Regions from separate parts of the Enterobacter sp. JH25 genome, predicted to be linked through region 1. Evidence: predicted binding sites of a transcription regulator. Region 1 holds the regulator's gene; each other region holds the start of a gene.
The links. The regulator CRP, encoded in region 1, controls carbon source genes, mostly activating them, when cyclic AMP is high. The targets are predictions, from matches to a motif close to ATGTGANNNNNNTCACAT.
Positions count from the first base shown of each region.

Region 2: a site for CRP is predicted at 3,138-3,155, ahead of serC (3-phosphoserine/phosphohydroxythreonine transaminase). Genes of this name have one in related genera too.
Region 3: a site for CRP is predicted at 1,626-1,643, ahead of garD (galactarate dehydratase). Genes of this name have one in related genera too.
Region 4: a site for CRP is predicted at 3,097-3,114, ahead of bhsA (multiple stress resistance protein BhsA). Genes of this name have one in related genera too.

Region 1 is NZ_CP091319.1:4,265,920-4,271,558, reverse strand. It holds gene L2Y28_RS20635 (aspartate aminotransferase family protein) at 75-1,295, shown strand; gene L2Y28_RS20630 (YccS/YhfK family putative transporter) at 1,292-3,379, opposite strand; gene crp (cAMP-activated global transcriptional regulator CRP) at 3,437-4,069, opposite strand; gene L2Y28_RS20620 (OsmC family protein) at 4,380-4,784, shown strand; gene L2Y28_RS20615 (phosphoribulokinase) at 4,870-5,639, opposite strand, start outside.
Region 2 is NZ_CP091319.1:1,550,335-1,555,973, forward strand. It holds gene focA (formate transporter FocA) at 1-107, opposite strand, end outside; gene ycaO (30S ribosomal protein S12 methylthiotransferase accessory factor YcaO) at 512-2,272, opposite strand; gene L2Y28_RS07325 (DUF421 domain-containing protein) at 2,400-3,092, shown strand; gene serC (3-phosphoserine/phosphohydroxythreonine transaminase) at 3,255-4,343, shown strand; gene aroA (3-phosphoshikimate 1-carboxyvinyltransferase) at 4,412-5,639, shown strand, end outside.
Region 3 is NZ_CP091319.1:4,058,766-4,064,404, forward strand. It holds gene garR (2-hydroxy-3-oxopropionate reductase) at 1-586, opposite strand, end outside; gene garL (2-dehydro-3-deoxyglucarate aldolase) at 608-1,378, opposite strand; gene garD (galactarate dehydratase) at 1,745-3,316, shown strand; gene L2Y28_RS19520 (DeoR family transcriptional regulator) at 3,424-4,227, opposite strand; gene kbaZ (tagatose-bisphosphate aldolase subunit KbaZ) at 4,467-5,639, shown strand, end outside.
Region 4 is NZ_CP091319.1:1,725,998-1,731,636, reverse strand. It holds gene mfd (transcription-repair coupling factor) at 1-1,581, shown strand, start outside; gene L2Y28_RS08205 (L,D-transpeptidase family protein) at 1,726-2,691, shown strand; gene bhsA (multiple stress resistance protein BhsA) at 2,767-3,024, opposite strand; gene comR (TetR family copper-responsive transcriptional repressor ComR) at 3,270-3,905, shown strand; gene L2Y28_RS08190 (glycine zipper 2TM domain-containing protein) at 3,966-4,505, opposite strand; gene L2Y28_RS08185 (NAD(P)/FAD-dependent oxidoreductase) at 4,700-5,639, opposite strand, start outside.

The DNA.
Region 1 (5,639 bases):
TGTTGTGATTTTTTATGCATATTTTGTGATTATATTTTCACAATCACTGTGACATAAAAATGGATGGTCATGACATGGCAACTGAACAACCAGCAATTACCCGCGCGACATTCGATGAAGTGATCCTGCCGATTTATGCACCGGCTGAGTTTATCCCGGTGAAAGGGAGAGGCAGCCGCGTCTGGGATCAGCAGGGCAATGAGTATGTTGATTTCGCAGGCGGTATTGCGGTGACGGCGCTGGGCCATTGCCATCCTGCGCTGGTGGACGCGCTGAAAACGCAGGGCGAAACGCTGTGGCACACCAGCAACGTGTTCACTAACGAACCGGCGCTGCGTCTGGGGCGTAAGATCATCGATGCCACCTTCGCCGAACGCGTGCTGTTTATGAACTCCGGCACCGAAGCCAACGAAACCGCCTTTAAGCTTGCGCGCTACTACGCAACCACGCGTCATAGTCCGTACAAAACCAAAATCATCGCCTTCCATAACGCCTTCCACGGTCGCTCGTTCTTTACCGTTTCCGTTGGCGGCCAGCCGAAGTATTCCGACGGCTTTGGTCCGAAACCTGCGGATATCATCCACGTGCCGTTTAACGATCTGCACGCCGTTAAAGCGGTGATAGACGATCACACCTGTGCCGTGGTGGTCGAACCCATTCAGGGGGAAGGCGGCGTCACGGCGGCCACCCCGGAATTTCTGCAAGGTCTGCGTGAGCTGTGCGACGAGCACCAGGCGCTGCTGGTGTTTGATGAAGTGCAGTGTGGGATGGGGCGTACCGGAGACCTGTTCGCTTATATGCACTACGGCGTAACGCCGGATATTCTGACCAGCGCGAAAGCGCTCGGCGGCGGTTTCCCGGTCAGCGCGGTGCTCACCACCCAGGATATTGCTTCCGCATTTCATGTGGGCTCACACGGCTCCACTTACGGCGGTAATCCGCTGGCGTGCGCCGTGGCGGGAGCGGCGTTCGACATCATTAATACGCCGGACGTCCTGAATGGCGTGAATGCGAAACGCGCCCTTTTTGTGAAACATCTTCAGCAGATTGACGAACAGTTTGATGTCTTCAGTGAAATCCGCGGGATGGGACTGCTGATCGGCGCCGAGCTGAAGCCTCAGTACAAAGGCCGCGCGCGCGATTTCCTGCACGCCGCCGCGCACGAAGGCGTCATGGTGCTCAACGCCGGGCCGGACGTGATGCGCTTCGCGCCGTCGCTGGTGGTGGAAGACAAAGACATCGAAGACGGGTTAACCCGTTTTGCTGCGGCGGTGGCGAAGATCGTCAGAGGCTAATACGCGGTTCGTTTTAACCGGCGCGTTAACCAAATCCCGTGATGCGGACGCTGACGCCATGCCACCGACGAAATGGTGTGCATGGTGTTGAGATGCCCGAGAACGCGCTGTAAATGCTGCTCAAGGGTGCTCATCGGCCCGTGGGTCAGCGTCTCCGGCGCTTCCAGAATGTTCGAATCCCCTGACTCGCCCGGAGCGTCGTACTCCAGACGCTGCTGACAGCGCTGGAGGGCAATTTCACACGACTGCAAATAGCGCTGCGCCAGATCCGGCGTCAGCATGGTGTGCTCGCGCGCCAGCGTGGTCATGGCATTGATGTGTTCGACGATAAACTGGCTGTGCGTGACCCACAGCTTCATGTCTGCCAGATAGTGCGAGTTGAAGCCCGGCTCCTGCATGGCCTGGTTAAGGGAGTTGAACAGGGCATTATGCGCCTGGTTGACCTTCATGCGCTCGTAGGCCAGCGGAGACGGCTGCGGGTCGTCGCTCAGGATCAGGCGAATGGCCTGCTGATCCGCCTCCAGCGCGTCGTGGGCGTTTTGCCTCAGTAATCCACTTTGCCACTGCGGCCACAGCCAGACCATGCCGCCAAAGGCGATCAGGCAGCCAATCAGGGTATCGACCAGGCGGGCAATAATTAACTGATCGGCGTTGAGCGTAAGCAACTGCAGGGTGTACACCGCCGTTACCGTAAAGCCCACCGTCGCCCAGCCGTAGTTTTTACGGATGATCAGATAACTCACCATCGTAATCGCCAGCATGCCGACCAGCGTATACCCTTCCGGCACGTGGAAGTGCAACGTTACGCCCGCGATAATCAGCCCCGCCATCGTGCCGCCCGCCCGATGCAGAATGCGCACCCGCGTGGCGCCATAGCCGTTCTGGGTGACAAACAGCACGGTCATTAAGATCCAGTAGGGTTTCGGCAGGTGCAGGGCCATTCCCATCAGGCTGGCGATGCTGAGCATGACGCTAATTCTTGCGGCGTTGCGCAGGGCGGAAGACTTCAGTGACAGGTAGCTTTTGAGCGCAGGCAGCAACGGCAGTCGTTTTTGCTTATCGGCCATCAGGTCCCGGGTATAAAGCGGGCGCTGGGTGCGCAACACCCGGGCGATGCGGCTGAAATGCCAGGCGGCAAACTGCCCGACCGGGTTATCCGCGTGCTGACGCGCAATCTTTTCCAGCGCGCCGAGCTGTTTGTCCATGTTAAAGCGCGTCGGATAGCGGTGATAGAGGATATCGTCAGCCAGCACCCGCAGGCGCGCCGCGACGGTCTGCGCGTTCCAGCGGATCACCGCTTCCGCATGGCTGCGCTCCACCAGCTTTTGCACCTCTTCCGGATTATGAAGGCTGACGGAAATATGCTCCTGCAAATCCAGCCCGACCTGGAAGGTACGCAGCAGCCGCTTATATTCATGATTTTTGTTGGCGGCAAGCATGTGCAACTGCTGATAGCACTGGCTGATCAGATCCACCACTTTTTGCTGGCGTGCCAGCAGCGGCGGCAGGGATTTTTCCGGGTCGGTATGTTGCGTGAGCAGGGTGTATTTTGCTTCGCAGTATTCAGCAAGCTGCACGTAGAGCAGGCTCAGGGATTCGCGAAGCGGCTGTTCCCGCCACAACCAGAACCAGAACCAGTTAAACAGCCCGTACCACAGCGTGCCGAGGGCGTAGATCAGCAATGGCTCCCACACCGGCATATTGCCCGCAAGGCTTAAGGTGAAGATGGCGGCAATCAGCGACGCGGGAAGCAGGCGGGCGTGCAGCGAGCTGATTTCAGCGGTTACGCCAAGCGTCATCGCCAGCACGGTCAGGATCAGCGGCAGAGGAATGTCGCGGGCCAGTAAGAGTTGCACGGCAAGGCTACAGCCGGCAAACAGGCAGCCGCCAATAATCAGGCGTTTGAAAAAGCGTTTATGCGGGGTGTCCAGACCGGCAATGTTGCAGCAGGCGGGCACGAGGGAAAACAGCAGGCCTTGCTGAAGATGTCCGAGGATCAGGCCCACGGCCACGGGAAGACACAACACCAGCGTTTGTCGCAGTGCGTAGTTAACTTCCGGGTGATAGATCAGCCTGCGCCACATAAGGAGTAGAGACAAAAACGGCGTGCCACCCTGCGGCGGCACGCCGTTTTACCGGAATTAACGGGTCCCGTAAACCACGATGGTTTTACCGTGGGCGGAGATCAGGTTCTGGTCTTCCAGCATCTTCAGGATACGGCCCACTGTTTCACGGGAGCAGCCGACGATCTGACCGATTTCCTGGCGGGTAATTTTAATTTGCATACCGTCAGGGTGGGTCATGGCGTCTGGCTGTTTCGCCAGGTTCAACAGAGTCTGCGCGATACGACCGGTCACGTCCAGGAAGGCGAGGTTACCCACCTTCTCAGAGGTCACTTGCAGACGGCGTGCCATCTGGGAAGAAAGACGCATCAGGATGTCAGGGTTGACCTGAATCAGCTGACGGAATTTCTTGTAAGAAATTTCAGCCACTTCACATGCTGTTTTTGCACGAACCCAGGCGCTACGTTCCTGGCCTTCTTCAAACAGGCCCAGTTCACCGATAAAATCGCCCTGGTTCAGATAAGAAAGGATCATCTCTTTCCCTTCTTCATCTTTGATCAGCACGGCCACCGAGCCTTTAACGATGTAATACAACGTTTCCGCTTTTTCACCCTGGTGAATCAGCGTGCTCTTTGATGGGTACTTATGAATGTGGCAATGAGACAAGAACCATTCGAGAGTCGGGTCTGTTTGCGGTTTGCCAAGCACCATGCGCTGTTATCCTCTGTTATAAGCTGTCACCAGAGTCATAAGATGCATCCGGACTCTGGGGTTGCAATCGAATTCTTACCCATACCTGGGAAGTCGGCTGTCGTAACGTTTCGCAGCCAGTAAAGTTTGATGTCCTCTGCATACATGTGTAACGTCAATGTATTACTGTAGCATCCAGAGTGTTTTAGCATAGCTTTCGCCGCGTGTCTCCTGGTGTCTCGCTTCAGCATGACGCAGGTCGCCTTCCGTTGCGAGAAATGTAACGTACACGTAATCTGTCATAAAAAATGCAACGTTGGAGTGAGTGAATATGCAAGCGCGTGTGAAATGGGTTGAAGGGTTAACGTTCCTGGGCGAGTCTGCTTCCGGGCACCAGGTTTTGATGGATGGGAACTCCGGCGATAAAGCTCCAAGCCCGATGGAAATGGTGCTGATGGCGGCAGGTGGATGCAGTGCGATCGACGTGGTGTCGATCCTGCAAAAAGGCCGTCATGACGTGACCGATTGTGAAGTGAAGCTGACGTCAGAACGTCGCGAAGAGGCGCCACGTCTGTTCACGCATATTAATCTGCACTTTATCGTCACCGGCAAAGAACTGAAGGATGCGGCGGTCTCGCGTGCGGTTGACCTGTCAGCGGAGAAATACTGCTCTGTGGCGCTAATGCTGGAGAAAGCGGTAAACATCACCCATTCGTATGAAGTGATCGAGGCTTAATTTTTGGCGGGTGGCGCTTCGCTTACCCGCCCTACAAAAGCACGCCCGTAGGCCCGGTAAGCGCAGCGCCACCGGGCAAAACAACTCACGCGATTTGCTTTCCTTCCATCAGCCGCTGCACCAGCGGTGTCATGATCAGCTCCATTGCCAGCCCCATTTTTCCCCCGGGCACCACTAACGTATTCATGTGCGAAATAAACGAACCCTGTAGCATCGCCAGCAGCCAGGGGTAATCAATGCCTTCCAGGTTGCGGAAGTGGATCACCACAAAGCTCTCGTCCAGGGAAGGGATGCTTTTTGCCGCGAACGGGTTGGAGGTGTCCACGGTGGGGACGCGCTGGAAGTTAATGTGGGTTCGGGAGAACTGCGGCGTCAGGAAGTTGATGTAATCTTCCATGGAGCGCACCACCGAGTCCATGACCGCCTCTCGCGAATGGCCGCGCTCGCTCATGTCACGCGTCAGCTTCTGGATCCACTCAAGGTTAACAATCGGCACCACCCCCACCAGCAAATCCACGTGGCGCGCCACGTCGTGCTGAGGCGTCACCACGCCGCCGTGCAATCCTTCGTAAAACAGCACGTCAGTCGGTTCCGGCAGCGGCTGCCAGGGCGTGAACGTGCCGGGGACCTGGTTCCAGGGCACGGCTTCATCGTAGGTGTGGAGATACTTGCGGGACTGCCCGGTACCGCTTTGCCCGTATTCACGGAAGGTTTGCTCCAGCAGGCCGAAGTCATTCGCCTCCGGGCCAAAATAGCTGATGTGTTTACCCAGATCGCGCGCCTTGCGGATGGCCATATCCATCTCCGGGCGCGTGTAGCGGTGAAAGCTGTCGCCCTCTACCTCTGCCGCCCGTA
Region 2 (5,639 bases), 2.0 Mb from region 1:
AAGAACGTCGTCATCGGATGTTTCGTTGCTTTGTAGACACCCGCTTCTTCGGCAACTTTCGCCATCGCAGCGGGGAGTAATAGATCAAAAGGGTTGTCAGCTTTCACACTAACTCTCTCTTTATTAAGTCGGCGACGAGATACTAACAAAGCATTATAGAAGAGAAATTGATATAGATCATATCTCGCCTGGCCTATAGGCCCGCAGTGTGTGTGGTTTTACAGCAAAAGCGGAGTAAGTATTTGATTATCCGTATAAAAATAAATTTTAAAAGTTATGAAAAGAGTTGAATTTTTTCCTTCAGCCTCCCGTGGAACAGTTAATTAAAATGGAGTATTTATTAGAATTAGTAACAGTAAAGCCAGGTAAGCGTTTTTATATTTACCCGTGGTTAACTTAATTATTACAATTAAACGTCATTGCGGAAAAATAAAAAAAAGGGGCAATGAAATTGCCCCGTAATATAGCTCAGGCGATTGAATACGCCTACAGCCATTAATGTTATATGCGCTTATTTTGACCAGTAAGCGGCTTTAGCCTTCTGCAATTTTTCATACGCATTCAGCAGTGACTGATGCGCCGGGAAGGCTTTCAGATCGCTGTCAACCGCTTGCAGGCCATAGAACGGTTCTTCACCGCTCAGCGCCGCGCTGGCAGCTTCAACGGCATCTGCACCGTACATGCGGACGAAGGCGTTCAGATACTGCAATGGCTCGCGGTCGTCTTCCTGAGAAAGCAGGAGCAGCGTTTGCAGGCAACGGTAATAGTTAGTGCGCTCGGCGGAGAAGACGGACTGGTTAAACTCCATCGTCCACTCGGTCCAGGCCAAAGCCTGATCCAGATCGCCGCCCGCCAGCGCCAGCATCGCTTTTAGCTCGCCGATGCGCAGCGTGTACCAGCCGTTATCTTTTCCGGTTGCCAGACCCAGCAGTTCGCGTACGCGGGTGAAATCATCGTGTCCTTCTTCGTCCAGTTGGGCGATCAGGTTCAGATAATCTTCTTTATCCCACTCGCTGCCCGGCAGGGCCAGCAGGGTTTCACGCAGATGCGCGCCCATGCTGTTGTTCGCCAGCCACAGATCTTCTGCCGGATAGATGTCCGACATACCCGGCACAATAATACGGCACGCATAAACGCCGAGGTGTTCATAGTCGGCAATATAGACTTCCTGATCTTCCGCGTTGAAGATCGCCATCAGGGTGGCGAACTCTTCTTCCGTCGTACCGGCAAAGCTCCAGTCCACGAACGGATAGTCCGCGTCCTGTTTGAACATATCCCAGGAGATCAAACCGCTGGAGTCGATGAAGTGCGTTTCGAGGTTGGTGTGCTCGGCGACTTCTTCGTCATCAAAGGTTGGCGGGGTGAATACGTCGAGATCTTTAAGGCTACGACCTTGCAGCAGTTCGGTCACGGTACGCTCCAGCGCCACGCCGAAGTCCGGGTGCGCGCCGAAAGAGGCGAAGCAGGTGCCATTTGCCGGGTTAAACAGTACCACGCAGATAACCGGATATTTGCCGCCCAGAGAGCCGTCATAAGCAAAGATTGGGAAACCTTCCGCTTCCAGTTTGGCGATGGATTCCACCACGCCCGGGTAGCGCGCCAGCACGTCAGCCGGGATCTCCGGCAGGCTGATGGATTCAGCAATAATACGGTTTTTGATGTGACGCTCGAAAACTTCAGACAACCCCTGTACACGCGCTTCGTTACGGGTGTTACCGGCAGACATACCGTTAGACACATACAGATTGCCAACGATGTTCATTGGAATGTAAACGGTCTGCTCGTCAGACTGACGGGTGAACGGCAGGGCGCAGATACCACGATCCTCATTGCCGGATTGCAGGTCGATCAGCATGCTGGCGGTCAGTTCGTTTTCCGGATCGTAGAACGCGCGCAGGCGGGCATCGAGAATGCCTTCCGGCAGTTCGTCGTCTTCGGGTAGCGGGAACCATTTTTCGTTCGGGTAGTGAACGAACGGGCCGTTGGCAATCGTTTCACCCAGCCAGAAGTCGGCGAAGAAATAGTTGGTGGACAGACGCTCAAAATACTCACCCAGCGCAGAGGCCAGTGCCGCTTTTTTGGTCGCGCCTTTGCCGTTGGTAAAGCACAGCGCACAATCTTTGTCGCGAATATGCACGGACCAGACGTGAGGCACCGGATTCAGCCAGGAGGCTTCTTCGATATTAAAGCCCAGGTCGGTCAGTTTCTGCTGGAAGCGAGCGATGGAATCTTCCAGAGCGGCGTCTTTGCCGGGGATAAACGTTTGAGTCATGGCGTTCACTTTTATCGTACGTAAAGCGCGCAATGATACGGGTTTTGCGTGACGGGTGCTATCTCCGGCGAAAATAAATGGCTGGGCTATGCTTATAAGCAGTAACCTACTGTTAAGGCATAAAAAAATGAAAGCATTTGATCTCCAGCGGATGGCGTTTGATAAAGTCCCACCTGAGTTTTTAGGCGAAGTGGCGTTGCGTAGCCTGTACACCTTTGTACTCGTCTTCCTGTTTCTGAAAATCACCGGACGTCGCGGCGTGCGGCAGATGTCACTGTTTGAAGTGCTGATTATCCTGACGCTGGGTTCGGCGGCAGGGGACGTTGCCTTTTATGACGATGTGCCGATGGTGCCGGTTTTTATCGTCTTCGTGACGCTTGCGCTGCTGTACCGGCTGGTCATGTGGCTGATGTCGAAAAGTGAAAAACTGGAAGATCTGTTCGAAGGAAAACCGGTGGTGATTGTCGAAGATGGTCAACTTGCCTGGGAGAATGTGCAAAGCGCCAATATGACGGAGTTTGAGTTCTTTATGGAGCTACGTATAAGCAGCGTTGAACAGCTGGGGCAGGTGCGTCTGGCGATTATGGAAACGAACGGTCAAATCAGCGTTTATTACTATCCTGACGATGAGGTCAAGCCCGGCCTGTGCATACTGCCGGATATGCTTATCGAGCGATACAAAACCGTCCCTGATGCGGGCCAGTATGCCTGCATAAAATGCAGCCATGTGGTGGTCATGCAGGCGGGCGATCATCAATTATGCCCTCGCTGTACAAATCCAGAATGGACGAAGGTTAGCCGGGCTAAACGCATTACCTGACAGCGATTTTGTCGGTTTTGCGACAACGGTACGGCAGATTGTTTTGTGTGACGAGGGGCACATTTCTTCGGCCATAAGTTTTAGACATTGCGGCGCGTGTCACTGAATGATAAAACCGATATCCACAGTTATAACTTATGGCTTTTAGCGTGGTGAGGGGAAATGGCTCAAGTCTTTAATTTCAGTTCAGGTCCGGCAATGTTACCGGCAGACGTGCTCAAACAGGCTCAACAGGAGCTGTGTGACTGGAACGGTCTGGGTACGTCGGTGATGGAAGTCAGCCACCGGGGTAAAGCGTTTATTCAGGTGGCGGAAGAGGCAGAAAAGGATTTTCGCGATCTGCTGAACATTCCCTCGAACTACAAAGTATTGTTCTGTCACGGCGGTGGACGCGGTCAGTTTGCGGGTATTCCGCTCAATCTACTGGGCGACAAATCCACCGCTGATTACGTTGATGCCGGCTACTGGGCGGCCAGTGCGGTAAAAGAAGCGCACAAATATTGCACGCCGAACGTTATCGATGCCAAAGTGACCGTTGACGGTATGCGCGCCGTGAAGCCGATGAGTGAGTGGCAGCTTTCTGACAACGCCGCGTATCTTCATTACTGCCCGAACGAAACCATCGACGGTATCGCTATTCACGAAGAGCCAGACTTTGGCGAAAATGTCATTGTGACGGCGGACTTCTCCTCCACCATTCTGTCCACGCCGCTGGACGTCAGCCGCTACGGCGTCATCTACGCGGGTGCCCAGAAAAACATCGGTCCTGCGGGTCTGACTATCGTTATCGTGCGTGAAGACCTGCTGGGGAAAGCCCATAAGTCTTGCCCGTCAATTCTGGATTACACCGTCCTGAACGACAACGATTCCATGTTCAACACTCCACCAACGTTCGCCTGGTATCTCTCCGGCCTGGTCTTCAAATGGCTGAAGCAAAAAGGCGGCGTGGCGCAGATGGACAAGATCAATCAGCAAAAAGCTGAACTGCTGTACGGCGTGATCGACAAGAGCGATTTCTACCGTAACGATGTCGCCAAAACTAACCGTTCGCGCATGAACGTGCCGTTCCAGCTGGCGGACAACAACCTGGATAACGTGTTCCTGGAAGAGTCCTTCGCGGCGGGTCTGCATGCGCTGAAAGGTCACCGTGTGGTAGGCGGTATGCGTGCCTCTATCTATAACGCGATGCCGCTGGAAGGCGTTAAAGCCCTGACTGATTTCATGATCGACTTCGAACGTCGTCACGGTTAATTGGCTGTTTTTCACCCCCGCAGCGTTCCTGCGGGGTTTTTATTATGTTGAGTTGAGAGTTAAGTTTCATGGAATCCCTGACGTTACAACCTATCGCGCGGGTAGATGGCACCATTAATCTGCCTGGTTCAAAAAGTGTCTCGAACCGCGCTCTGCTGCTGGCAGCTCTGGCAAACGGCACCACCGTCCTTTCCAACCTGCTGGACAGCGATGACGTGCGCCATATGCTCAATGCACTGAAAGCGTTGGGCGTTCAGTACGCGCTGTCAGACGATCGTACCCGTTGTGAAGTCACCGGTAACGGCGGCGCATTACATTCCGCTGAAGCGCTGGAGCTTTTCCTGGGTAACGCCGGTACGGCGATGCGTCCTCTGGCCGCTGCGCTGTGTCTTGGGAGCAACGATATTGTGCTGACCGGCGAGCCGCGCATGAAAGAGCGTCCGATCGGCCACCTGGTCGATGCCCTGCGTCAGGGCGGCGCGCAGATTGATTATCTTGAGCAAGAAAATTACCCGCCACTGCGTCTGCGCGGTGGTTTCACTGGCGGTAACGTTGAGGTTGACGGTAGCGTCTCCAGCCAGTTCCTGACGGCACTGCTGATGACCGCACCGCTGGCTCCAAATGATACCGTGATTAGCATTAAAGGCGATCTGGTCTCTAAGCCGTACATTGATATCACGCTGCACCTGATGAAAACCTTCGGCGTTGAGGTGGAAAACCAGTCTTATCAGCGCTTCGTGGTGCGCGGGGCAAAGCAGTACCAGTCTCCGGGCAACTACCTGGTTGAAGGGGATGCGTCATCCGCGTCCTACTTCCTGGCCGCGGGTGCGATTAAAGGCGGTACGGTAAAAGTGACGGGTATTGGTCGCAACAGCGTGCAGGGCGACATTCGTTTTGCCGACGTGCTGGAAAAAATGGGCGCGGTTGTGACCTGGGGCGATGACTTCATCTCCTGTACGCACGGTGAGCTGAACGCCATCGACATGGACATGAACCATATTCCTGACGCGGCAATGACCATCGCCACCGCTGCGCTGTTTGCGAAAGGCACCACCACGCTGCGTAACATCTATAACTGGCGCGTAAAAGAGACTGACCGCCTGTTCGCAATGGCAACCGAGCTGCGTAAAGTGGGGGCGGTGGTAGAAGAGGGCGAAGACTACATTCGCGTCACGCCGCCGGCAAAACTGCAATTTGCAGAAATTGGCACCTACAACGATCACCGCATGGCGATGTGTTTCTCGCTGGTGGCGCTGTCAGATACGCCAGTCACCATCCTTGACCCGAAGTGCACGG
Region 3 (5,639 bases), 210 kb from region 1:
CTTTGGTGGCCAGCGTCAGTGCTTCGGACATGGCCGCGATGTTCAACGCCACAATCACCTGGTTTGCCAGCTTGGTGACGTTGCCTGCGCCAATTTCACCGGTATGCACCACGGAGCCAGCCATGGCTTTCATCAGGTCGTAGTATTTGTCGAACACGGCTTTATCACCCCCCACCATCACCGACAGAGTACCGTCGATGGCTTTCGGTTCGCCGCCGCTGACCGGCGCATCCAGCATCTCCACGCCTTTCGCTTTCAGCGCCTCGCTAATTTCGCGGCTCGCCAGCGGTGCGATAGAACTCATGTCGATCACCACCAGGCCCGGCTTCGCGCCGTCGATAATGCCGTTCTCACCCAGCGCCACCTCTTTCACGTGCGGGGAGTTTGGCAGCATGGTGATAATGACATCGCACTGCTCGGCGATCGCTTTTGCAGTTGTCGCCGTTTCTGCGCCAGCCGCAATCACTTCTGCCACCGCGTCTGAATTACGATCTAAAACCACCAGTGAGTAACCTGCTTTGATGAGGTTTTTGCTCATTGGTTTGCCCATGATACCCAGGCCAATAAAACCCACTTTCAGCGTCATAATCTGTTTCCTCAATGATGGTTATTTTTTAAAAGCGTCTGCTAATTTCTGCGTGGCGGCGCGGAATACGCCGAGGTCGCTGCCGACGGCGACAAACGTTGCGCCCCACTCCAGGTAGCGGCGGGCATCGGCTTCCACCGGCGCCAGAATGCCGCACGGTTTACCGTGCGCTTTGGCACGGGCAAAAATGTGCTGGATTGCCCGCTGCACGTCCGGGTGGCTGGCGTTGCCCAGATGACCAAAGGCGGCCGCCAGATCGCTCGGGCCGACGAAAATACCGTCGACACCTTCGGTCGCGGCAATGGCGTCGACGTTATCGACCCCCTGCTGGCTCTCGATCTGAACCAGAATGGTGATGTTCTTGTTGGACTGGGCGAAATAGTCCGGCACGGTGCCAAACATGTTGGCGCGGTGAGAGACAGACACGCCGCGGATCCCTTCCGGCGGATAGCGGGTGGCAGCTACGGCCAGCACCGCTTCTTCTTCCGTTTCAACAAACGGGATCAGGAAGTTGTAGAAGCCGATATCCAGCAGACGCTTGAGGATCACCGGCTCGTTGGTAGGTAAACGCACCACCGGCGCGCTGTGGCTGCCTTTCAGCGCCATCAGCTGCGGAATAAACGTGTTGATATCGTTTGGCGCATGTTCGCCGTCCAGCACCAGCCAGTCGAATCCGGCCAGGCCCAGCACTTCGGTGCTGATGGGGTTGGCCAGCGCAGACCAGCAGCCAATCTGAATCTGATGCGCCGCAAGGGCCGCTTTAAATTTATTCGGGAAGATGTCGTTACTCATTACGTATACCTTTTTTAATTCCGCAGTTTTAGCCAGTAGCTTTTCTTATTTATTCCGACTCAGCGTCAGCGTTATATTTATTTACTGACTGAATTTTGGCGTTATAAAATCGTCATTCAGTATAATCGTCACCACCCGGCAGCACATTGTCTCAATGCTCAATTATCCAACGGGGTTAGCACGCTATTTTGAGCATATGCCCAATGCAGTGGGCGCTGATGCACAGAATCAACGATTAGTGTGTCGGGAGCGATCGCGATCACATTCTCACTTTTCCTCTCCTGACATTCTTTATTTCCTCAATAAGAAACGATTAACCATCTGGCTATATTTAGTATCAGATATTTTGCTGGAGATGAGTGAACAATGGCCGATATTGAAATTCGACAGGCGTCGCCGACGGCGTTCTATATAAAATTGCACGATACCGATAACGTGGCGATTATTGTCAACGACAATGGCTTAAAAGCGGGTACCCGCTTTCCGGACGGGCTGGAGCTGATTGAGCACATTCCGCAGGGGCACAAAGTCGCACTGGTCGATATCCCGGCGCAGGGCGAAATCGTGCGCTACGGCGAAGTCATCGGCTATGCGGTGCGCGCTATCCCGCAGGGTAGCTGGATTGAGGAGTCGCTGGTTGAGCTGCCCACCGCCCCGCCGCTGGAGACGTTGCCGCTGGCTACCCGCGTCCCTGAGCCGTTACCTCCGCTGGAGGGTTATACCTTCGAAGGTTACCGCAACGCGGATGGCAGTGTGGGAACCAAAAACCTGCTTGGCATCACCACCAGCGTGCATTGCGTGGCGGGTGTCGTGGATTACGTGGTGAAAATTATTGAGCGCGATCTGCTGCCGAAATACCCCAACGTTGACGGCGTGGTGGGGCTTAACCACCTGTACGGCTGCGGCGTGGCGATCAACGCGCCCGCAGCGGTCGTGCCGATCCGCACGATCCACAATATCGCCCTTAACCCAAACTTTGGCGGCGAGGTGATGGTGATTGGCCTCGGCTGTGAAAAATTGCAGCCAGAACGCCTGTTGCAGGGTACTGAGGATGTGAAAGCCATTCCGGTTGACGAGGCCAGTATTGTGCGTCTTCAGGATGAACACCATGTCGGCTTCAGATCGATGGTCGACGACATTTTACAGGTGGCAGAGCGCCATCTGGAGAAGCTGAACAAACGCCAGCGTGAAACCTGCCCGGCCTCTGAACTGGTGGTTGGGACACAGTGTGGCGGCAGCGATGCGTTTTCCGGCGTCACCGCTAACCCGGCGGTAGGTTATGCCTCCGATCTGTTCGTGCGCTGCGGCGCCACGGTGATGTTCTCCGAGGTCACCGAAGTGCGTGACGCCATCCACCTGCTTACGCCGCGCGCCGTCAACGAGGAGGTGGGTAAACGCCTGCTGGAGGAGATGGCCTGGTACGATAACTATCTCGACATGGGCAAAACCGACCGCAGCGCCAACCCGTCTCCGGGTAACAAGAAAGGCGGCCTGGCGAACGTGGTGGAAAAGGCCCTCGGGTCGATTGCCAAATCCGGCCAGAGCGCGATTGTGGAAGTGCTCTCACCTGGCCAGCGACCAACCAAACGCGGTCTGATCTACGCGGCAACGCCTGCCAGTGATTTCGTGTGCGGCACCCAGCAGGTGGCATCCGGCATTACGGTACAGGTCTTTACCACCGGACGCGGCACGCCGTACGGCCTGATTGCGGTACCGGTGATCAAAATGGCGACCCGCACCGAGCTGGCAAACCGCTGGTATGACTTAATGGATATCAACGCGGGCACCATCGCCACCGGGGAAGAGAGTATTGAAGAGGTGGGCTGGAAGCTGTTCCACTTCATTCTGGATGTGGCAAGCGGACGGAAGAAAACCTTCTCCGATCAATGGGGATTGCATAACTCGCTGGCGGTGTTTAACCCGGCACCGGTGACGTGATGGCCCCTCACCCTGCCCTCTCCCCACCGGGGAGAGGGTAAAAAAACCGCACCGAGCAGTCCCCTCTCCCCTATGGGGAGAGGGTTAGGGTGAGGGGAAAAGCCTCTTTAGACCAGCACCACATCGATCCCGCTTTTGCGTAACCCTTCCAGGCTTTCCGCCGGAATACCTTCATCAACGATAATCATGTCGATCCGCTGAGTATCAATGATTTTATGCAGGCTTGAACGGTTAAACTTGCTGGAATCAGTGACAACGATAATACGCTCCGCCACCTCGCACATTTTCCGGTTCAGACGGGCTTCATCCTCGTTGTGCGTACTCACCCCCCGATCGAGATCGATGGCATCGACGCCCAGGAACAGCAGGTCAAAATGGTAATTCTGTAAGGACTGCTCCGCCTGGTCACCATAGAAGGACTGCGACTGACGGCGCAAGTGCCCGCCGGTCATCAGCAGCTCCACTCCCTCCGCTTCCAGCAGCGCGTTTGCCACGTTCATCCCGTTGGTCATGGCAATGACATCGGTATGCTGGCGCAGCATGCGGGCAATTTCAAAGGTTGTGGTGCCGGAGTCCAGAATAATGCGATGACCCGGCTTCACCAGTTCAGCCGCCGCCTGCGCGATGCTGCGCTTCACAGCCGTATTAAGGGAACTTTTGTCCTCAACGGACGGCTCCACGCCGGGGGCATTGCCTTCGCAAATCAGCGCGCCGCCGTAAGCGCGAACGGCAATCCCCTGCTTTTCCAGAAAGGCCAGATCGTTACGGATCGTCACCGTCGACACGCCGTATAAAAGAGAAAGATCGTTAACCTGCACGCTTCCCTGCGCCCGCAACCGCTGAATGATCTGCTCTCGCCTTTCACTGGTGCCGGTGATGCGCTTCTCTGCGGATGAATCGGTGCTGCTCATACGAGCTCCTTAGTAAATAAACTTTCGTTTCATTTCGTTTTGCTTATTAACGCCTTTCTTTTGAGGGAATGCAAGCCCTGTATGGTGAGCAGACGCAAGCTTAACCGCCGCTGAAACCTTTCATTATGTTTCTTTTGTGAAACAGATCGGAAAACTATTATCTTTCGTTTTATTTTTACCCCACCATAATGCAGTATCAAATGAAACAAAACGAAAGATGAATACCAACACCATCCGAAATGGAGAGGAAAGTGAAACATCTGACAGAAATGGTGGAACAACATAAACGGGGGAATACAAACGGGATTTACGCCGTCTGTTCCGCACATCCATTGGTACTTGAAGCTGCAATTCGTTACGCCCATTCACAACAGACGCCTCTGCTGATTGAAGCCACCTCAAACCAGGTGGATCAGTTTGGCGGCTATACCGGTATGACGCCCGCCGATTTTTATGGGTTTGTCTGCAATCTGGCGGGATCCCTCGGTTTCCCCACCTCACAGCTGATCCTTGGCGGCGATCATTTAGGTCCTAACCGCTGGCAAAACCTGCCAGCTTTGCAGGCGATGGCGAATGCCGACGATCTGATCAGGAGCTACGTGGCGGCCGGATTTAAAAAAATTCACCTCGATTGCAGCATGTCCTGCGAAGACGATCCGGTTCCTTTAACCGATGCAATCGTTGCCGGGCGTGCCGCTCGGCTGGCTAAAATTGCCGAAACCACCTGTCTCGAGCAATTTGGCGTAGCGGATCTGGTCTACGTTATCGGCACGGAAGTTCCGGTTCCCGGTGGGGCACACGAAACGCTGACCGAGCTTGAGGTCACCACACCAGAGGCGGCACGTGCCACGCTTGAGGCACACCGCCACGCATTCGAGAAGGAAGGGTTAAGCGACATCTGGCCGCGCATTATTGGCCTGGTGGTTCAGCCTGGCGTTGAGTTTGACCATGCGCACGTTTGTGACTATCAACCGCATAAAGCCGTCGCACTGAGCAAAATGGTTGAAGCCTACGACACGCTCGTATTTGAAGCACACTCTACCGATTACCAGACGCCGCAGGCGCTGCGCCAGTTGGTGAAAGATCACTTCGCCATTCTGAAAGTCGGCCCTGCGCTAACCTTCGCGCTGCGCGAAGCGCTGTTCTCACTGGCTGCAATTGAAGAAGAGCTTTTGCCGGCAAAAGCCTGCTCAGGACTGCGTCACGTCCTGGAAAACGTGATGCTCGATCGCCCGGAATACTGGCAAAGCCACTATCACGGCGACGGCAATGCCCGTCGCCTGGCCCGCGGTTACAGCTATTCCGACCGCGTGCGCTATTACTGGCCAGACAGCCAGATTGACGAGGCTTTTGAGCGACTGGTACGCAACCTGGCGGATGAACCGATCCCACTGCCGCTGATCAGCCAGTAT
Region 4 (5,639 bases), 2.2 Mb from region 1:
GATCGCTTAGTCTGCGGCGACGTGGGCTTCGGTAAAACCGAGGTAGCAATGCGTGCCGCTTTCCTGGCGGTGGAAAACAACAAGCAGGTGGCGGTGCTGGTGCCGACTACCCTCCTCGCCCAGCAGCACTTCGACAACTTCCGCGACCGCTTCGCCAACTGGCCGGTACGCATTGAGATGCTGTCGCGTTTCCGCAGCGCCAAAGAGCAGACGCAAATCCTGGAACAGGCAAGCGAAGGCAAAATTGACATTCTGATCGGCACCCACAAGCTGCTGCAAAGCGACGTGAAGTGGAAAGATCTGGGGCTGCTGATCGTCGATGAAGAGCACCGCTTTGGGGTGCGCCACAAAGAGCGCATCAAAGCGATGCGCGCCGACGTCGACATTCTGACCCTGACCGCCACGCCGATCCCGCGCACCCTGAATATGGCGATGAGCGGCATGCGCGATCTGTCGATTATTGCCACCCCGCCGGCGCGCCGTCTGGCGGTGAAAACCTTTGTTCGCGAGTACGACAATCTGGTGGTTCGCGAGGCGATCCTGCGTGAAGTGCTGCGCGGCGGCCAGGTATATTACCTGTATAACGACGTTGAAAACATTCAGAAAGCCGCCGACAGGCTGGCAGAGCTGGTGCCGGAAGCGCGCATCGCCATTGGTCACGGCCAGATGCGCGAGCGCGAGCTGGAGCGGGTGATGAACGACTTCCACCATCAGCGTTTCAACGTGCTGGTATGTACCACCATCATTGAGACCGGGATCGACATTCCGACGGCGAACACCATCATCATCGAACGCGCGGATCACTTCGGCCTGGCCCAGCTGCATCAGCTGCGCGGGCGCGTCGGGCGTTCGCACCATCAGGCCTACGCGTGGCTGCTGACGCCGCATCCGAAGGCGATGACCACCGACGCGCAAAAGCGTCTGGAAGCTATCGCCTCGCTGGAAGATCTGGGTGCTGGTTTTGCGCTGGCGACGCACGACCTGGAGATCCGCGGCGCCGGTGAGTTGTTGGGTGAAGACCAGAGCGGCTCCATGGAAACCATCGGTTTTTCTCTGTATATGGAGCTGCTGGAAAATGCCGTCGACGCGCTTAAAGCCGGACGTGAACCGTCTCTGGAAGATCTCACCAGCCAGCAGACCGAAGTGGAACTGCGCATGCCTTCCCTGTTGCCGGATGATTTTATTCCTGACGTGAATACCCGTCTGTCGTTCTACAAACGTATTGCCAGCGCGAAAAGCGAAGGCGAGCTGGAAGAGATTAAAGTCGAACTGATTGACCGTTTTGGGATATTGCCCGATGCGGCGCGCAACCTGCTGGATATTGCCCGCCTGCGTCAGCAGGCGCAGAAGCTGGGCATTCGTAAGCTTGAAGGCAACGAGAAAGGCGGCGTAATTGAGTTTGCCGAGAAGAACCACGTCGATCCGATGTGGCTGATTGGCCTTCTGCAAAAACAGCCGCAGCATTTCCGTCTTGATGGCCCGACGCGTCTGAAATTTACTCAGGATCTGACGGAACGTAAAATCCGCATGGACTGGGTGCGTAACTTTATGCGTCAGTTGGAAGAGAACGCCATCGCATAACGGTTTCCCCCGCCAGCGCCCGGCTGGTGGGGGACAATTTACAAACTCTTTGCACTTCGCCCGATCTTCCCGACCATACATTCGCCATAATTATCATTAACGCCTTATAAAACAATAACCTTATCATTTGTATGGATTATGATAATGATGATTTCTTCGCGTTTTACCCGCTGGTTAACTGTGGTTGCGCTGGCCGCGACGGTTGCCGTCGCGCTCCCTGCACGCGCCAATACCTGGCCTCTTCCGCCCGCCGGCAGCAACGTTGTCGGTGAAAACCGCTTTCACGTGGTTGAAAACGATGGCGGTTCGCTGGAAGCGATTGCTAAAAAATATAACGTCGGGTTCCTGGCGCTGTTGCAGGCCAACCCGGGCGTAGATCCCTATGTGCCCCGGGCGGGCAGCGTACTGACGATTCCGCTGCAAACCATCCTGCCGGACGCGCCGCGTCAGGGGATTGTGATAAACCTCGCCGAGCTGCGTCTGTATTACTACCCGCCGGGCAAGTACGAAGTTACCGTTTACCCTATCGGTATTGGTCAACTGGGGGGCGATACGCTGACCCCTACCATGGTCACCACCGTCTCTGATAAGCGCGCTAATCCAACCTGGACCCCGACGGCAAACATTCGCGCCCGTTATAAAGCTCAAGGTATCGACCTGCCTGCCGTGGTTCCCGCGGGCCCGGATAACCCGATGGGGCACCATGCAATTCGCCTGGCGGCCTACGGTGGGGTTTATCTTCTGCACGGAACGAATGCGGATTTCGGGATCGGGATGCGCGTCAGCTCCGGCTGCATTCGCCTGCGCGATGACGACATCAAAACGCTCTACCGCGTGATCGCCCCTGGCACGAAAGTGAATATCATCAATACGCCGATTAAAGTGTCTGAAGAGCCGGGTGGCGTCCGTCTGGTTGAGATCCACCAGCCGCTATCGAAAAACATTAATGACGATCCGCAGACGCTGCCGATTAATCTGAATGCCTCTATGGTGAGCTTTAAAACGAATGCAAACACCGATGGCGCAGTGATGGAGCGGGCGATGGAAGCGCGCTCCGGGATGCCAACCGATGTCACGCGGCATCATGAGGTTGCTCAGCAGTCAATGTAAACGGTAATAACGACAAACGCCCTGCATTAGCAGGGCGTTTTTTTTGCAGTGGCATAACGGAGGGTTGCGTTACGCTTATTTGTAGATAACTGCGGTACCGTGCAGGGTGTTAGGACCGGTCACAGAGGTGATGCGGAATGATTTCGCACCCATTTCGTCAGCTTTTTGTGCCAGCTGATCTTCCAGAGAGCCGAGGTTAGTCCCGGCAGTGGCAGAGATGGTACCGACTTTCTGCTGGTCTGCTGGAGTGGATTGCACTTCAACAGCAGCGAAGCTTGCGAAAGAGAGTGAACTCAGAACGGCGGCAGCGATGAGGGTTTTAACGTTTTTCATGATTTTATACCTTTGGGCAGATGATGTAGTGGTCGTTAGTTATTTAGTTAACGATCGATAGGTAAATGATAGATGTGATCCAGGTCACACGTCAACCCATTTTTATAATGGTCGTTAAATTAATTTCATTTTCCTTATATTTCATAAAGATAAAATTAAATTATTTTTAAGAAATCACCGCTGGTCGTCGCAGACGTTTATTTTTATAATGACTATTCAACAAAACAACAGAGGACCAACGGCACATGACAACCGATGTCACGCGTTGCGCAAAGAAAAGCCGTGGCCGACCAAAAGTGTTCGACAGGGATGCGGCGCTCGATAAGGCCATGACGCTCTTCTGGCAGCATGGGTATGAAGCCACGTCGCTCTCCGACCTGGTGGAAGCAACGGGCGCGAAAGCCCCTACCCTGTACGCAGAGTTCACCAACAAAGAAGGCTTATTCCGGGCCGTTCTGGACAGATACATCTCGCGCTTCGCGGCAAAACACGAAGCCCAGCTATTCTGTGAAGAAAAAACGGTTGAGCAGGCATTGCAGGATTATTTCTGCGCAGTCGCAACCTGCTTTACCAGTAAAGACACGCCCGCGGGCTGTTTTATGATCAACACCTCCGCGACCCTCGCGGCATCGTCGAAAGAGATTGCCAACACGGTCAAATCGCGCCATGCGATGCAGGAGGAGACGCTCAGCACGTTTCTGGCTCAACGCCAGCAGCGCGGTGAAATTCCGGCGCATTGCCGTCCGCAGGAGCTGGCCCAGTATCTGAGCTGTATTCTACAGGGGATGTCCATCAGCGCCCGTGAAGGCGCGACGCTGGAAAAACTGCAGGGGATTACGCAAACAACGCTGCGCCTGTGGCCTGAACTTCTTAAACTCTGACGCAAAAAAAAAGCTCCTCAGCCTGAGCGCATGAGGAGCTAAGTTCAGAGAACATCTTTTTTACACTTTGTTATTCAGTATCAGCTGACCATTGCTGTCGAGAGGAATCTGCGTACCAGGATCTTTATCCATGCGGATTTTGCCCTGCTGATCGCCAATTTTGTAGGTTACGTCGTAGCCCAACATTTTTTCAGACTTGTCATATACGGTTTTACAGCGCTGCTGCGTTGTGGTGTAGGTATCATTTTCCTGCATCGCACCCTGCACCTGGTTACCGGCATAACCGCCACCCAGCGCACCAACTACCGTCGCGACATCCTTACCACGGCCACCACCAAACTGATGACCAATCACCCCACCAGCAACCGCGCCCAGCACGGAGCCAGCGATACGGTTTTCATCCTGAACCGGACGACGATGGGTGACAGAAACATTACGGCACTCCTGACGAGGCATCTTGACCGTCTCTTTGATCGGTGTAGCGGAAACCACCTGCGCATACTGCGGGCCACGATCAAGTACGTTCAGACTGGCAACGGCAGCCACACCTAACGCAGCTGCGACGCCAATCCCTATACCCGCCAACATTGATTTATTCACGGGACTTCCTCCTTTGTTGCAATTGGTAGCAATTTTGCAGCGCAATAAACGCTTCGCCAATAAGATAAAGGATCAAAAAACCGGGGGATGAGCTGGGATAGCGTCTGTTTAAGAGAACTCTTAAGCGTCAGGAGCGAAATGCACAGCATGATGTGCTAAAAATTCCCTCCGGAGAGCCCGGAGGGAGGGAGAAATTAGTGCAGCTTCAGGCGTGGGCGGATAACGCGGTTGATGCGGCCGACCAGCATCATCAGGCCGGTTTTGAAGTAGCCGTGCAGCGCAATCTGGTGCATACGGTACAGAGAAATGTACACGAAGCGGGCGATGCGCCCTTCTACCATCATGGAGCCGCGCATCAGGTTACCCATCAGGCTGCCCACGGTGGAGAAGTTTGAGAGCGACACCAGAGAGCCGTGGTCTTTGTAGACATAGGCTTTCATCGGTTTGCCTTTCATCTGCGCCAGGACATTATGCAGCACGAGGCTTGCCATCTGGTGCGCGGCCTGAGCGCGAGGCGGTACAAATCCGCCTTCCGGACGCGCGCAGGAGGCACAGTCGCCGATAGCGAAGATGTCCGGATCGCGCGTGGTTTGCAGCGTCGGCTCTGTCACCAGCTGGTTAATGCGGTTTGTCTCCAGCCCACCGATATCTTTCATGAAATCAGGCGCTTTGATCCCCGCAGCCCAGACCATCAGGTCGGCCTGGATGTATTCGCCGTCTTTGGTATGCAGTCCGCCCTCATCCGCGCTGGTCACCATGGTCTGGGTCAGCACGCGCACGCCCAGTTTGGTCAGCTCGTTGTGCGCCGCGCCGGAAATACGCGGCGGCAGCGCAGGCAGAATACGTTCACCTGCTTCCACCAGCGTCACATTCAGCGCTTCATTAGTCAGTCCTTTGTAGCCGTAGCTGTGCAGCTGTTTGACCGCATTGTGCAACTCCGCCGATAATTCAACGCCCGTTGCGCCGCCGCCCACGATAGCAATGTTAACCTTGCCGTTAGCACCCATGTTGTTGGTGTACTTCAGGAACAGGTTAAGCATCTCCTGATGGAAACGACGCGCCTGATGCGGGTTATCCAGGAAGATACAGTGCTCTTTTACGCCTGGGGTGTTGAAATCATTGGACGTACTGCCC